3 linked regions of the Nitratidesulfovibrio vulgaris str. Hildenborough genome follow. The protein of the gene in region 3 binds, or shares a complex with, the protein of the main gene of each other region. Links are inferred from orthologs where the notes say so. Each region holds a gene or a part of one and is shown on either strand. Other genes may lie near its edges.

What was found.
Region 1: secY (region 3) and secG share a complex: the UniProt entries of both Escherichia coli proteins name them as parts of the sec protein translocase complex. The link is inferred for Nitratidesulfovibrio vulgaris str. Hildenborough from one-to-one orthologs.
Region 2: the proteins of secY (region 3) and secA are in contact, whole or in part, in a crystal structure (PDB 3DIN), measured with the Thermotoga maritima proteins. The link is inferred for Nitratidesulfovibrio vulgaris str. Hildenborough from one-to-one orthologs. Residues at the interface, in WP_004081795.1 of Thermotoga maritima: Glu108, Gly109, Glu110, Glu111, Ala236, Glu237, Arg238, Arg239, Ile240, Thr241, Ile242, Gln243, Tyr244, Ala245, Arg246, Arg247, Val248, Thr249, Gly250, Arg251, Arg252, Val253, Tyr254, Gly256, Ala257, Ser258, Thr259, Tyr260, Leu261, Pro262; in WP_004082002.1 of Thermotoga maritima: Glu261, Ala262, Arg263, Lys300, Ala301, Arg302, Thr303, Ile304, Ile305, Leu323, Tyr324, Asp325, Pro326, Val329, Ser330, Tyr333, Ile336, Lys340, Phe345, Val349, Glu363, Phe364, Tyr374, Ser375, Gly376, Gly377, Glu393, Ile395, Thr482, Ser483.

The regions. Positions count from the first base shown.
Region 1 is NC_002937.3:1,753,200-1,758,333, forward strand. The notes cover bases 1,370-4,330. They hold secG (preprotein translocase subunit SecG), read right to left. Parts: upstream 3,045-4,330; coding sequence 2,694-3,044; downstream 1,370-2,693. Other genes in these bases: DVU_RS07960 (LexA family transcriptional regulator), read left to right, coding at 1,481-2,131; DVU_RS16700 (hypothetical protein), read left to right, coding at 2,190-2,354; tpiA (triose-phosphate isomerase), read right to left, coding at 3,082-3,837; rimI (ribosomal protein S18-alanine N-acetyltransferase), read right to left, coding at 3,857-4,330. Outside these bases: DVU_RS07955 (lysophospholipid acyltransferase family protein), read left to right, coding at 1-901; more of rimI, read right to left, coding at 4,331-4,351; DVU_RS07985 (NUDIX hydrolase), read left to right, coding at 4,374-4,910; DVU_RS07990 (inositol monophosphatase family protein), read right to left, coding at 4,868-5,134. UniProt on the Escherichia coli protein: Subunit of the protein translocation channel SecYEG. Overexpression of some hybrid proteins has been thought to jam the protein secretion apparatus resulting in cell death; while this may be true it also results in FtsH-mediated degradation of SecY.
Region 2 is NC_002937.3:911,288-916,564, forward strand. What follows is about bases 1,509-4,612. They hold secA (preprotein translocase subunit SecA), read right to left. Parts: upstream 4,260-4,612; coding sequence 1,758-4,259; downstream 1,509-1,757. Other genes in these bases: DVU_RS03905 ((Fe-S)-binding protein), read right to left, coding at 4,422-4,612. Outside these bases: bifunctional glutamate N-acetyltransferase/amino-acid acetyltransferase ArgJ, read right to left, coding at 298-1,479; more of DVU_RS03905, read right to left, coding at 4,613-5,277. UniProt on the Escherichia coli protein: Required for protein export, interacts with the SecYEG preprotein conducting channel.
Region 3 is NC_002937.3:1,400,238-1,405,204, forward strand. Bases 1,184-3,977 are described here. They hold secY (preprotein translocase subunit SecY), read left to right. Parts: upstream 1,184-1,820; coding sequence 1,821-3,134; downstream 3,135-3,977. Other genes in these bases: rpsE (30S ribosomal protein S5), read left to right, coding at 1,184-1,191; rpmD (50S ribosomal protein L30), read left to right, coding at 1,201-1,371; rplO (50S ribosomal protein L15), read left to right, coding at 1,371-1,817; map (type I methionyl aminopeptidase), read left to right, coding at 3,136-3,915. Also shown: rplF (50S ribosomal protein L6), read left to right, coding at 1-307; rplR (50S ribosomal protein L18), read left to right, coding at 321-680; more of rpsE, read left to right, coding at 700-1,183; rpmJ (50S ribosomal protein L36), read left to right, coding at 4,009-4,122; rpsM (30S ribosomal protein S13), read left to right, coding at 4,141-4,509; rpsK (30S ribosomal protein S11), read left to right, coding at 4,658-4,967. UniProt on the Escherichia coli protein: The central subunit of the protein translocation channel SecYEG. Consists of two halves formed by TMs 1-5 and 6-10.

The sequences.
Region 1 (5,134 bases), 350 kb from region 3 along the record:
ATTCGCGTCACTCGCCGGCAAGGCAAGCTTCGAAGGGCTTGCCACTTTCGGAGACCGGATGGGCGACCTCATGTGGTACGCCATGCCCGGGCGAAGGCAGTATACGACACAAACCATCATCGAACGGCTCGGGGTGCCCGCCGACAGGGCTGAACAACTCGCCCGCGCCAGCTTCAGACACAATGCCCGCTCTTTTCTCGAAATCCTGCACGTCCATCGCTTCGGGTTCGAGGACAGAGGAGGGCGACTGCATATCGCACAGCCAGATCTCTTCGATGCCCTGTTGCGCAGCAACCGGCCCATCGTCGGCGTGACCGCCCATCTCGGTGCATGGGAGCTCTTCTCGGGGCTCCTCGGGCAATTTGATGCATCCCGTCCGCGGATTGTGGTCGTCCGGCGGCAGGGCAATCCCACACTCAACGCCCTCATCATGCGCCTTCGCAGCGCCCGGGGGGCTGAGGTCATCGAACATCGCGATGCCGCACGCAAGGTGTTGCGGGGATTGAAGCACAACGGCATGGCGGGCTTTCTCGTCGACCACAATTGCAACAGGCGCGAAGCCGTCTTCCTGCCTTTTCTCGGCAAGCAGGCTGCGGTCAATGTTGGCCCGGCATTGCTCGCCTTGCGGGCTGAAGCCGAAGTCTGGCCCATCTTCCTTGTCCGGGAAGATGACCGCTATGTGCTGCGTTTCAGTTCGCCTCTGGATACCAGACTCGTATCCGGAGAAAGAGCACAACGAATCGAGACAGTGGCGGCATTCTACACTCAGGCTGTCGAAGAGCATGTCCGAGCCTTTCCCGAACAGTGGTTCTGGATGCATAAACGGTGGAAGACAAGGCCCGTAGCCTCTGAAGCCCCGAAAGGGGCTAAAGCCCCAGAAGAGAAAGACCTCTCGGTCTAGCCCTTGATTGGCATCGGGCGCACACGAGGCAAAGAGCCCTTTGGCTGCCTTGCTAGTGCCCGGTGCCTGTCCTTCAGTATTTCCAAGTACTAGCCGCCCCTGTAGCAAATACGACATGAAACCCATGATTGCAGTAGGTTAGCGATGTCGGCGTTCCGCAAAAGTTAACATAATTTACATTATGGGACATGCAGGGGCCTGTCTCGGGCTCGCCTGCACCGGAAACTTGTCGGCAATCCGATGCGATCCAATCGCTTGTTCGGATTCAAAAAATACGAGGCGAACTCCCCGCAGCGGATTGTCACGCTTTCGCATACAGAATCTCCACGCGCTTTGCCTTGGCAGCCAGAACATGTGTCTCCGTGAGTCTGCACCGCGGACACTTCTGGACATGCGAGTGCACGTCAATCCGCCCATGCCGCACTCTGCCGCCGACCATACCAAGCCCCCCGCACGACTTTCGGGGGCACAAGAGACCAAGCCTGCGGCGGAGGCCTCTTCTGGAGACACCGTTGCCTCGCGATAAGGGACTTGCGTTCTTTTCCGCTCTGTGTTTATAAAAGTGAACAAAGAGGTCGTATGGGAACCAATTTCGACAGATTCTATGCCCGCGTCATGCAGGCGACTGACATAGCAACACAACAGGCGCTGGCAGCGGCACTTGGTGTGAATCGTTCCGCCGTGACCCAAGCCAAGAATCGAGACGCGATACCACAGAAATGGATACTCCAGCTGGCACGAGCCTATCACCTCGCCCCCGACTGGCTTGAATTCGGCAAGGGCAGGCAGCACCAGCCCCCCACCAGTTTGCACGACCCCGAAACGGTCCTCGTTCCCAGAGTCAAGGCTGTTCTCAGTGCAGGGGGCGGCTCACTCGATGTTTCCGGGGGTGTCGTTGAAAACCTGCCATTCCGGTACGATTGGCTGGCAAGGCGCGGACACCCGGCGCACATGGTCCTCATGAACGTCACAGGCGACAGCATGGAACCAGGCATCAGGCACGGTGACACCCTGCTCATCGACCAGTCGCATGTCACAGCCCAGACAGGTGGTGTCTACGCTTTCGGGTATGAAGACTCCATTCTCGTCAAACGCTTTGGCAGAGACGCAGACGCCATCCTTCTACTGAGTGACAACACGGCGTATGCGCCCATACGCATCCGGGGCGATGAGGCAGACCTGCTCCATGTCATCGGCAAGATCGTATGGCTTTGCCGCGCGGTGCAGTGAGGCCTTTTTTCAGGCCCACCATGTTAACTTTTAGCAACACGAGATACAGGAGAACATCATGCAACAGCGCTTCTGCCCTTGTGGCCAACCGGTATGGGTTCTGTACATCACCCGCGAACGCGGCTGGCGCTCATTCTTCTACGCCAGAGGCCTTCAGACGGGACGCCGTGTCGAAACCTGCCCCCATTGCGGCGCCCCCCTCGACATCCACCGTCTGCGCTAGGTGCGCAATGGATGTTGCAACCGCCACGGCGTATGACCGCTTGAGTCTGCGCCGTGGTCTTTCTCTCGCCAATCCTCTTGAGTCCCCCCTGCCCCGCCAGGCGTCCCAGTGCAAGGCACCAGTGCTGCTGCCCATGCGCGGGGCGACGACATCGGATTTCGAGCCTTTTTACTTCTCTGCGACGAGTCCACAAAAAGAAAAAGGATTGCAGCGGCCAGCTACAATCCTTTCATCTTTCATTGGTGCCGAAGGAGGGACTCGAACCCTCACGGGATTTCTCCCACTACCCCCTCAAGATAGCGTGTCTACCAATTCCACCACCTCGGCACTGTTACAACACTAATTGGCCTTGGGAGCCTCCGTTGCCGGGGCTTCAGGCTGCGCAGCAGGTGCCGCAGGCGCGGCGGACTTCTGCGGGGCGACTTCTTCGAACTTCACGTCGATGATGCTGGACTCGTCGGACTTGTGCGAGCTGGTCATGTAGTTGTAGCTCAACGACGTGATGATGAAGAGAACTGCGAGAAAGGCGGTAAGCTTTGCCAGCAGGCCACCAGCACCGGTGCTGCCGAACACGGAAGCGTTGCCGCCGCCGAAGATGACGCCCATACCCTCTTTGCCGGACTGGAGAAGAACCAGAACGACAAGAATCAGACAGGCAATCACATGAAGGGTCAGAACAAGATTCTGCACCGTACTTTCCTCCTCGGACGGAACGCGCGGCTACGCGTCATGCCAGAATGATGCGGCTGAAGCTGACAGCCTGCAAAGAAGCGCCTCCTACCAGCAGACCGTCGACATTGTCAAGAGAAAGTAGTTCTGCGGCGTTGTCAGGCTTCACGCTGCCCCCGTACAGGATGCGTATGGCGGCACCGTCGCGACCGTAACGGGCTTCGAGTAGCGAACGGACAAGAGCGTGAGCCTCGACGACTTCGGCAGGCCCCGCCACCTTGCCCGTACCGATAGCCCATACGGGTTCGTAGGCCACCACAAGCGACTGGGGTACATAGGTCGCGTCGACATCTGCAAGCCCGACCTGCAGCTGATGCGCCAGCACGTCTTCAAGCCTGCCAGCCTCACGTTCATCAAGCTTTTCGCCGATGCACAGTACCACACGCAGTCCGGCCTTCAGGCTGAAAGCCGTCTTGCGCGCGACCGTCTCGTCGTCCTCACCGAGAATATGACGCCGTTCAGAGTGCCCGGTGAGCACCCATCCGCATCCGGCATCGAGCAACATGCCGGGTGCGATTTCGCCGGTGTAGGCCCCTTCGGTAGCCGGGTAGACATCCTGCCCGCCGATGGCAAACCCCTCGACGTCCTTGAAGGTGTCATGAAGGGCATGGAGCGCCGTGAAGGGGGGGCACACGAGCACCTCACGGTCTGCGGGCAGTGACCCGGCGACGGCGGACACAAGTTCGCGTCCCGTAGCCCTAGCCTCGTCGATGGTCTTGTACATTTTCCAATTGGCGGCGATGAGCTTCTTCATGGCTACGGCTCCGTTTCTGTTATGCGGTGCAGGCATCGCTGCCGTCCGCAAGGTCACACTCGAAGATGAGAGCGTCTTCTCCGGTATCCTGATAGTAGTGCGGGCGCACCCCGATACGTCTGAAGCCGAGGGCTTCGTAAAGTCCGATGGCAGGAGTGTTGCCCGTGCGAACCTCAAGGACGGCCCTCGTTATGCCCATTTTGACAGCCACCTGCAACAGGATGCCGAGCAGCCGACGCCCCAGCCCGTGCCTGCGCCGGTCCGGATGCACCGCGATGTTGAGTATTTCAAGTTCTCCTGCGGCGTGGTACACGGCAGCATAGGCCACGATACGCTCTTGGTCGCGCAGGGCGAACACCGAGAATATACGCTGTTCGAAAGCGAGAAGAAACTGTTCTTCGCTCCACGGGGTGCTGAAGCACGCCTGTTCAAGGGCCGCCACCTCCCCCATGTCTTCACGGCCCAGCCGGACGAACGTTGCGGACTGCGCGCCACGAGACGTGTCACCAACCATATCCCTTTCCTTGCGTGTGCTCATGTCCGACACCACTGAATACATCGAAGTCACGGATGATCAGGACAGACCCCTTGTCATCATGCCCACGAACGAAGCCGGCAGGCAACGTCTGCGCCGCCGGGTCGTGCTGGTGGCACTCTATGACAGCCGGGGAAGGCTGTGCCTGCAACGCCGTTCGCCGCACAAGCTCATCCATCCCGGATGTTGGGACCTTTCAGCCACCGGGCATGTCAGGGCGGGCGAGTCACGAGACGAAGCCGCCCTGCGTGAGTTGTCCGAAGAACTGGCCGTGACTGGGGTACGGTTGAGGCATATCGCGACTCTCGCGGCTTCGCAGGCGACAGCCAACACCCACGTCACCCTCTTCGAGGCTTCAGGCTATCGAGGGCTGCCGATTCCGTGCACCGACGAGGTCACCGAAGTGACCTTTACAGACGCCGACGAACTTCAGGGCCTTATCACCCATTTCCCCGACCTGCTCACCCCCGCCCTTCTATGGGCGGCACAGCACGGTCATCTCTTCCCTTCCGTCACCAGAAGCGACACCATGTCCTGATGCACCAGACCGTTGGTGGCAAGCAACGCCCTGCCGAAGCCATAGGCCGTGCCGTCGAATGACGTGACGGCCCCTCCCGCCTCCTCGACCAGCAACCACCCGGCTGCCGTGTCCCACGGCTTGAGGTCGTCTTCGTAGAAGGCTTCGTAGCGTCCGGCGGCCACATAGGCGAGGTCCACAGCCGCGGCACCGCAGCGGCGCACGCCACGCGCCTCGACGAGCAC
Region 2 (5,277 bases), 490 kb from region 3 along the record:
AAAAACACAAAAAGGGCCACGGTTTGCACCGTGACCCTTCGTGTTCTGGCGGAGAGGGAGGGATTCGAACCCTCGATAGAGGTTTATGCCCCTATACCCGCTTAGCAGGCGAGCTCCTTCGGCCGACTCGGACACCTCTCCAGAATGCATGTTGCGAACGTGCCGCACATGCGAGATTGGCTTCCTACCTGATGCCGTGCCGGGTGTCAACACACTATGCCATAAAGTGTGAAGACGGCGTGTTAGCCTAGGCGGGCTTCGGCGGTTCGCCTCCGACAGCGTGCAGAAGCGTGACTGCTACGAACGGTAGTCGGCGTTGCAGTTCACGTAGTCGTGCGTCAGGTCGGAGGCGAGAAGTTCGTAGTGCCCCGTCCCTGCGCCGAGTTCGATGTCTACGGTGACGTCGCGTCCCTTGAGTGGTTCGCGCAGCAGCGTGTCGAAGTCGAGGTCGGTGGGTTGTCCGTTGCGGAAGAGTTCAACACCGCACAGGGTCACCACCACGTCTTCAGCCTTGAAGGAGGCGCCGGAACGACCTACGGCGGCCACGATGCGGCCCCAGTTGGCATCGCGCCCGTACATGGCCGTCTTGACCAGTTGCGAATGACCGACCGTGCGCGCCACAGCTTCGGCCTCTGCGTCGTCGACCGCGCCGGAGACCTTCACGCGCATGACCTTGGTGGCACCTTCACCATCCTGCACCAGCATGTAGGCGAGTCGGGCGAGAACGTCGGTCAGCGCCTCGCCGAGTTTGGCAAGGTCTTCGCCTTCGACGGTGACTCCGCTGGCACCGTTGGCAAGGCCGAAGACCGTGTCGTTGGTGCTGGTGTCGCCGTCGACGGTGACACGGTTGAAGGTACGGTCCACCGCGTCGAGGAACAGCCTCTGCCATGCTTCCGGGGTGACGGCGGCGTCACACAGCACGACAGAGAGCATGGTCGCCATGTTGGGGCATATCATGCCCGCCCCCTTGGCCATGCCCACGAGACGCACCGTGGTACCGGCGATGGCAAGTTCGCGTTCGGCGACCTTGGGGAAGGCGTCGGTGGTCATGATGGCACGGGCGAAGTCGTGGTGGGTGTTCTGCCCGAGGGCGGCTGCAAGACGCGGCGCGGCCTCGCGCCACTTGTCCATGTGCAGCTGCGCACCGATGACGCCCGTTGATGCCGGAAGCACTTCTGCGGCGGGGATGCCACATGCCTTGCCCACGAGGTCGAGGGTGGTGCGGCAGTTGGTCATGCCCTCGTCGCCGGTGCAGGCGTTGGCCTGACCGGAGTTGATGACAACGGCGCGCGCGACGGGGCGTGCGGAGAGATTCTCACGCGCCACGACCACTGGGGCTGCCTGAAACCGATTGGTGGTGAAGACGCCTGCCGCCGTGGCGGGCGTGTCGCTGACGATGAGGGCGAGGTCGGGGCGGGCTTCCTTGCGAAAGCCTGCGGATACCGTGGCGAAGCGGAAACCCTTGGGTGATGCGGACATGGTGCCCTCGTTCAGGCGCGTTGAGGATATGGGGCTGGCGGCGGCACGCGCCGCCCGGTTTCTCTGCCGTACTCCATGGAAGAGACAGCCGGAGACGTGGACAATGCCGTGTCCGGCATCGCGTACAAGGAAAGGGCGGCACGGTGTCCCGCGCCGCCCTCTTCATGGCGTACTGTATGGTTCCGGCTGGTCTTCATCGCGGGGCGTCTGATGAGTAGCCCGCGAACGACCTCTCGTCAATTTTGCATATGTGCCTTGTGGCTTCAAGCCTCATCAGGCTACGCGCCACAGCACTTCTTGTATTTGCGACCGCTGCCGCAGGGGCACAGGTCGTTGCGCCCCACCTTGGGGTCTTCACGATGCGGCTGTGCAGGGCCCGCTTCGGCCTCGCCGCCCGAATAGGCGACGGCTGCCGGCTGTTCCTTGTGGCGGAAGGCCTCCTCTTCCACTCGCTGCACCCGCAACCGGGTGAGTGAACGGAACACGCCTTCCTTGATGCGGAAGAGCATCTCCTGGAACATGGCGAAGCCTTCGCGCTTGTATTCCAGTTTGGGGTCGCGCTGTCCGTAGCCGCGCAGCCCGATGCCGTCGCGCAGGTGGTCCATGTTGCGCAGGTGTTCCTTCCAGCAGCGGTCGAGTTCTTCAAGCATGAAGTAGCGGATGATGTCGCGGTACGACTCTCCCGTGTCCTCGCGCAGTTCATGCAGGATGGAAAGGACGGCGGCGCGGGCCTCGTCACGGGTGGGCAGCGCGGGGGCGGGCTGCATCACGCGGGTGATGTTGCAGACATCGGCAAGGCGTCCCCACACGGCGGCCACGGTGTCTGCACTGGGGGCTTCGCCGCCTTCGGCAGGCGCGTAGACGTCCTCGAGCACGTCGTCGAGGAACTCCTCCATGGTGGGGCCGAGGTCGGGCGCGCTCATGGCGTCGCGGCGCAGGGTGTAGATGACCTCGCGCTGCTGGTTCATGACGTTGTCGTAGTCGAGCAGCGTCTTGCGTATCTCGAAGTTGTGGCCTTCGACGCGCTTCTGGGCGTTCTCGATGGCACGGCTGACCATGCGCGCTTCGATGGGTTCGCCTTCCTCCATGCCGAGTTTCTCCATGAGGCCGGAGATGCGCTCGGAACCGAAGAGGCGCATGAGGTCGTCTTCAAGCGAAAGGTAGAAGCGCGACGAACCGGGGTCGCCCTGACGGCCTGAACGGCCGCGCAACTGGTTGTCGATGCGGCGGCTTTCGTGGCGTTCGGTGCCGAGGATGTGCAGGCCGCCCAACTCGCGCACGCCTTCACCGAGCACGATGTCGGTGCCGCGACCGGCCATGTTGGTGGCGATGGTCACGTGACCGCGCTGACCGGCCAAAGCAACGATCTCCGCTTCCTTCTCGTGGTGTTTGGCGTTGAGCACGCTGTGCGGCACGCCGGTCTTCTTGAGCATGGTGGAGAGCAGTTCGGAGGTCTCGATGGAGATGGTGCCCACCAGCACCGGCTGCCCCGCCTTGTGCAATTCGGCGATGGCCTGCGCTATGGCGTCGTACTTCTCGCGCTTGGTCCGGTAGATGGCGTCGGCGAAGTCCTTGCGCTGCATGGGCTTGTTGGTGGGGATGGAGACCACCTCGAGCGAGTATATCTGATGGAACTCCACCGCCTCGGTGTCGGCGGTACCCGTCATGCCCGCGAGTTTGGCGTACATGCGGAAGTAGTTCTGGAAGGTGATGCTCGCCAGCGTCTGGTTCTCGGCTTCGATCTTCACCGCTTCCTTGGCTTCAAGGGCCTGATGGAGGCCGTCGCTGAAACGGCGTCCGGGCATGAGGCGGCCGGTGAACTCGTCGACGATGACCACCTGTCCTTCCTTGACGATGTAGTCCACGTCGCGGCGGAAGAGGTTGTGCGCCTTGAGCGCCTGCATCAGGTGGTGCTGGGTGGTGATGTTGCCGGGGTCGTAGAGGTTGTCGATGCCCACAAGCTTTTCGCAGAAGGCCACGCCTTCGTCGGTGAGCATGGCCGTTCGCGCCTTCTCGTCCACTGTGAAGTGGGTGTCGCGCGTGAGCTTGCGGACGATTTCGTCCATATGGCGGTACAGCCCGGTGGATTCTTCCGACGCACCGGAGATGATGAGCGGGGTTCGCGCTTCGTCGATGAGGATGGAGTCCACTTCGTCGACGATGGCGAAGTTGTGACCGCGCTGCACCAGCTGTTCGGCGTAGAACTTCATGTTGTCGCGCAGGTAGTCGAAGCCGAACTCGTTGTTGGTGCCGTAGGTGATGTCGGCGCCGTAGGCGGCCTTGCGCTGTTCGTCATCGAGACCGTGCACGATGACACCGACGGATAGGCCGAGGAAGTTGTACAGTTGCCCCATCCATGCGGCGTCGCGCTTGGCGAGGTAGTCGTTGACGGTGACGACGTGCACGCCCTTGCCGGTGAGCGCATTGAGCACCACGGGCAGCGTGGCGACCAGCGTCTTGCCTTCACCGGTCTTCATCTCGGCAATCTTGCCGTGATGCAGCGCCATGCCGCCCACAAGCTGGACGTCGAAGTGGCGCATGTTGAACACGCGCTTGCCCGCCTCACGGACGAGTGCGAACACTTCGGGCAGCATGTCGTCGAGTTTGCGCCCTTCTTCCACCTGCTGGCGGTATTCGGCGATGCGGACGGGGAAATCCTCGTCGCGGAGGGACTGCATCTGCGGTTCGAGGGCGTTGATGGCGGCGACGATGGGGCGAAGGCGTTTGATGTAGCGGTCGTTCTTGGAACCGAAGACCTTCTTGAAGAGGAAACCGAGCATGTATTCTCCCGGAGAGTGGCAGTATGGCGCGCCAGAGGGCGCGGAGGGCACGCTGGGTGCCGAACCCGTCTGAAATAAGTCATCTCACACGGGTTGGCAATGCGGACACACGCATCCCGTTGAGAGAAGGTGAGAATCGAAGGTTTGGCCCGTTCAGGCACCTCACTCGGGGCACGCGTCGGGCGATACCGCTGCCGGTACGGGGTCGATGATGTCCAGCCAGTGGTGCACCGTGGCATCTGCGGGGGCGGTCGCCGTGAGTTGCAGCGTACAGCCGCTGCACCCGGTCAGGATGTTGTGACGCCGTGAAGTGTGGTCATCCGTCGCTGGTCCGGCTAAGCCCGGCACATCTGGTGACTGTCCGTCTGGGGCGTTGCCGGATGTCGCGGAGTGGGTGTCTGGCGCGGGCGACGCGGCAGCCTCCGACGGAAGCAGGTGGTGCCAGCAGTCTGAGGCCACCTCTTGCGACAGGGGGGCATCGGCCAGTTGCAGTACGCCGCCCATGCCGCAGCAGACCGGGCCGCCGGGAGTGGTGACCCTGCCGGGCATGGCGTCGCGCAGCCATGCGAGGTCGGGGTCTTTGCCGTACCAGTGGCAGGGCTGGTGGTAGCGGATGGCTGCGGGGGCGGCTTCGAGTGTCTCGAAGGTCGTCGCCCCCCAGAGGGTGGACAGGGGGCGCAACGACTCGCGCCATGCCTCGCGTTCGCCGTCGGCCCAGCCGAGGGTGTCGTCATCGACGTAGGCTGCGAGTCCGTGGTGGCATGTGGCGCAGAAGGTCGCCAGCACGGGACGTCCTGCCGCACGCCATACCGCAAGGTTGACGGCGCGCGCGGACGACGCCGCGTCGGGGATGCCCGCATGGTCGAGGGTACTGCCGCAACAGGTGAATCCGCGGCCTTCGGCGATGGAGTATCCAAGCCGTCGCAGCAGCGCCTTGGCCGTATGCAACCAGCGGGGGCGTATGCGGCGTGCCGTGCACCCGGCGAAGAGCAGCACGACCTGTCCCTTTCCGGCTTCC
Region 3 (4,967 bases):
TGTCTCGAAGGGCTTCTCCAAAACCCTCGAAGTCGTCGGTGTCGGTTACAAGGTAGCTGTCAAGGGCGACGTGGTTGACCTGTCGGTGGGCTACTCCCACCCGGTGCTCATCGACCTGCCCGCTGGCATCTCTGCCAAGGCGGAAGGTAACAAGCTGACCATCTCCGGTGTTGACAAGGAACTGGTAGGCGAAGTTGCCGCGCAGATGCGCCGCGTGCGTAAGCCTGAGCCCTACAAGGGCAAGGGTATCAAGTACGATAACGAGCAGATTCGCCGCAAGGCCGGCAAGTCTGGTGGTAAAAAATAGGTTGGGTTGAGACATGAAATTCACCAAGAATGAAGCCAGACTGCGGCGCAAGGTCCGCATCCGGAAGAAGATTTCCGGAACTGCCGAAAGGCCCCGGCTGGTGGTCTACAGGTCCAACCTGCACATCTACGCCCAGATCGTGGATGACACCACCGGAAGCACCCTCGTCGCTACGTCCACGCTGTCCATCAGCCGTACGCAGGAAGGCGTGCACGCCAACAAGGCCGGCGCCGAGCTGGTCGGCAAGGAAATTGCCCGCCTCGCCAAGGATAAGGACATCCAGAGCGTGGTGTTCGACCGCAACGGCTACCTCTATCATGGGCGCATCAAGGCCGTTGCCGACGGTGCCCGTGAAGCTGGCCTTGAATTCTAACGGTTGGTAGGTATCTGGCATGGAACAGAACGAATTCGGATTGATCGAAAAGATCGTCTACCTCAACCGCGTTGCCAAGGTCGTGAAGGGCGGTCGCCGTTTCAGCTTCAGCGCCCTCGTCGTCGTTGGTGACGGGAAGGGGTCTGTCGGCTTCGGCCTGGGCAAGGCTCAGGAAGTGCCGGAAGCTCTTCGCAAGGCCACCGAGCGTGCCAAGAAGAGCATGATCGAAGTCCCGCTGATCGACGGTACGCTCCCTTACGAGATCCTCGGTCGCTTCGGTGCAGGGCATGTCCTGCTGAAGCCCGCTTCGAAGGGTACCGGCATCATCGCTGGCGGGGCCGTGCGCGCCGTCATGGAAGCTGTCGGTGTCACCGACGTGCTCACCAAGGCGATCGGCACCAACAACCCGCACAACGTCCTGCGCGCCACTGTCGCCGGTCTCGCCTCGTTGCGTAGCGCCGAGGAAGTGGGCCAGCTGCGCGGCAAGAAGCTTGAAGCGCCCAGGAAGTAAGGACTAGCCATGATCAAGGTCAAGCTCGTTCGCAGCCTGATCTGCTGCAACCCCACTCAGCGCGCCACCGTTGCCGCTCTGGGTTTGCGCAAGGTCGGCAGTGAGAAGACGTTCAAGGACGATGCCGCCATTCGCGGCATGATCAACAAGGTGAAGCATCTGATCGAGGTCAGTGAGTAATGAGACTGCACGATCTGTATCCGTTCCCTGAGGAACGCAAGACGCGCAAGCGTGTAGGCCGTGGCTCCGGCTCCGGTCTCGGCTGCACGTCCGGTAAGGGTAACAAGGGTCAGAATGCCCGCGCAGGCGGCGGTGTGCGTCCCGGCTTCGAAGGTGGCCAGATGCCTTTGCAGCGTCGTCTGCCCAAGCGTGGCTTCAAGAACATGTTCGCGGTCAAGTACGAAGTCATCAACCTTGCTCGCCTCCTTGCTGCCTTTGAAGGCAAGGCGGAGATCACCCTTGATGACATCTACGACCGTGGCCTGTGCAGCCTCGGCTCTGCTGTCAAGATCCTCGGCGAAGGTGACGTGACCACGGCCATCAAGGTCGAGGCTCACAAGTTCAGTGCCTCCGCTGTCGAGAAGATCCGCAACGCCGGTGGCGAAGCCAAGGCATTGGAAGGGTAAACCGTGGCTCTGAGTGGTGTTGATAATCTGGCGCGTCTGCCTGAGCTTCGGAGCAAGCTCATGTGGACATTCCTGTTGCTGGCCGCCTACCGGATAGGGGTACATGTCCCGATTCCCGGTGTGGATTCCTCGGCTCTGGCAGATTTCTTTGCCAGCGTTCAGAACACCCTTTTTGGCCTCTTTGACATGTTCTCCGGGGGCGGGCTTCGCAACTTGTCGGTGTTCGCCCTCGGGATCATGCCTTACATATCCGCATCCATCATCTTGCAACTGCTTCAGGTCGTTAGTCCCGACCTGAAGCGGCTTGCCAAGGAAGAGGGCGCTGCGGGCAAGCGGAAACTCACCCAGTATACCCGGTATGCCACTGTCCTGATCACCGTGATCCAGGGCCTTGGTATCGCCATCGGTCTTGAGAGCATGCACAGCCCCGCCGGGGCTCCTGTCGTGCTTGAAGCCGGGTGGGCCTTCCGTCTTGTGACCATCATCACCCTGACCGCGGGCACTGTGCTCATCATGTGGCTGGGTGAACAGATAACCGAGAAGGGACTGGGCAACGGTATTTCGTTGATCATCTTCTCGGGTATCGTCGCCGGTATCCCCGGCGGCATTCTGAAATCTGCACAGCTCATCAGTGCCGGAGACATGAGCCTCTTTGCGGCCATCGTCATCCTCGCGCTGATGGGATTGGTGCTGGCAGGCATCGTGTTTGTGGAACGCGCTCAACGACGGATTCCGATTCATTATGCCAAGCGGCAAGTGGGTCGTAAGATGTTCGGCGGGCAGACCACACACCTTCCGCTTCGCGTGAACACGGCCGGGGTCATCCCGCCCATCTTCGCGTCGAGCCTGCTCCTGTTCCCGGCGACCGTAGCGAACTTCGCCACAAGTGACTGGCTCAAGTCCGTGGCCTCTTGGTTCTCACCCCACACGATCCCGTATAACATCCTGTTCATTGCGTTGATCGTGTTCTTCAGCTTCTTCTATACGGCTATAATCTTCGATCCGAAGGATATTGCTGAGAATCTGAAGAAGGGTGGTGGTTTCATCCCCGGCATCCGGCCCGGAGACAAGACCAAGGAGTACATCGACAAAGTGCTGACCCGGATCACACTCTGGGGTGCCATCTACATATCCGTGATTTCCGTGCTGCCCATGTTCCTGATTGCGCAGTTCAACGTGCCGTTCTATTTCGGCGGCACCAGCCTGCTCATTCTGGTCGGTGTGGCGATGGATTTCATGTCGCAGATCGAATCCCATCTGATTTCGCGCCAGTACGAAGGGCTCATGAACAAGACCCGGATCAAGGGGCAACGGTAACTTGAAAAAGTACCGCGGTATATTCATCAAGAACGAGAATGAGATAGGCCTCCTTCGGGAGGCCAATCGAATCGTGGCTTCGATCCTTGACGTTCTGGGCGAACACGTTCGCCCAGGCGTCAGGACGATGCATTTCGAAGAACTGGCTCAGAAACTGTGTCAGGAACACGGAGTGAAGCCCGCCTTCCAGGGGTATTACGGCTATCCGTTTGCCCTGTGCTGTTCCGTCAACGAAGAGGTCGTTCACGGCTTCCCGTCTGAACGGATACTGAACGAAGGCGACATTGTGAGCTTTGACATGGGCGTCGTCTATGAAGGCTTCTACGGAGACTCGGCACGCACCTTCCCGGTCGGAAAGGTGAGCGACGAGGCTACCCGTCTCATGGACGTGACCCGTGAATCGCTCATGAAGGGCATAGCGCAGGCAAAACCGGGAAACAGTCTCTATGACATCTCTGTTGCCGTGCAACGGCATGTTGAGAGCAACGGTTTTCAGGTCGTCCGGCGTTTTGTGGGGCACGGTATCGGTCGCGCCTTGCATGAGAAGCCCGAAGTGCCCAACTTCGTGCCTCCGGGCATCACGGGCGTACCTCTGAAACCCGGTATGGTGCTAGCCATCGAACCCATGGTGACAGTCGGTACGTACGAGGTGGAAATCCTCGATGACAACTGGACGGCCGTCACCCGGGACAGAAAGCTGTCTGCTCACTTCGAGCATAGTGTCGCGATCACCAACGACGGCTGTGAAATCCTCAGCCTGTCACCCGGTGCTGTACGCTAGAGGTTGACGACCTTGTGACGGAGTGGTATCCGTCCCTGTTCCGGCAGGGCTTGTCGTTCTGCCGGCGTCCAACGTTACCTAACGGAGACGAAGATGAAAGTTAGGCCTTCCGTCAAGAAAATCTGCCCCAAGTGCAAGGTGATCCGGCGCCGGGGCGTGCTGAGAGTCATCTGCGAAAACCCCCGGCACAAGCAGCGCCAGGGCTAACCACTCAGGAGTCAGACTGTGGCCAGAATTGCTGGTGTCGATCTGCCCCGTGGCAAGCGCGTTGACATCGCGCTGACCTATATCTACGGTATCGGTCGTGCAACCGCCCTTCAGATCCTCGATGCTACGGGTGTCAACTGGACCCGTAACGTTGACGATCTCAACGCGGACGAAGTCAACGAGATCCGCAAGGAAATCGAACAGAACCACAAGGTCGAAGGTGACCTGCGCCGTGAAATCAGCGCGAACATCAAGCGTCTGATGGACATCGGCTGCTACCGTGGTCTGCGTCATCGTCGTGGACTTCCCGTCCGCGGTCAGCGTACGCATACCAACGCCCGCACCCGCAAGGGTCCGAGGCGCGGTACCGTCGGCAAGAAGAAGTAGTCTCTTTTTCGGCTAGTTAGGCGTGGAATCTCACCTGGCTTGCGGGACAATCTCCCCCAATGACCAGTGCGGCACGGCTCTGTCATGACTGAGCTCGTTCAGAGGTTCCGGCACAGCCCAAATTCCAGCGTCAAAGAAGAGTGAAGTTATGGCAAGACCCAAGCGTACGGTCAAAAAGAGAGAGAAGAAGAACGTCCCTGTCGGGCTCGCCCACATCCAGGCGACGTTCAACAACACCATCGTGACCTTCACGGACACCAGGGGTAACACCATCAGCTGGGCCAGCGCCGGGCAGAGCGGTTTCAAGGGGTCTCGCAAGAGCACTCCTTTCGCCGCCCAGATGGCCGCCGAGCAGGCTGCCAAGAAGGCTCAGGAAAACGGCATGAGGACCGTGGGCATCTACGTGAAGGGCCCCGGTTCCGGTCGTGAAGCCGCCATGCGTGCTATCAATGCCGCCG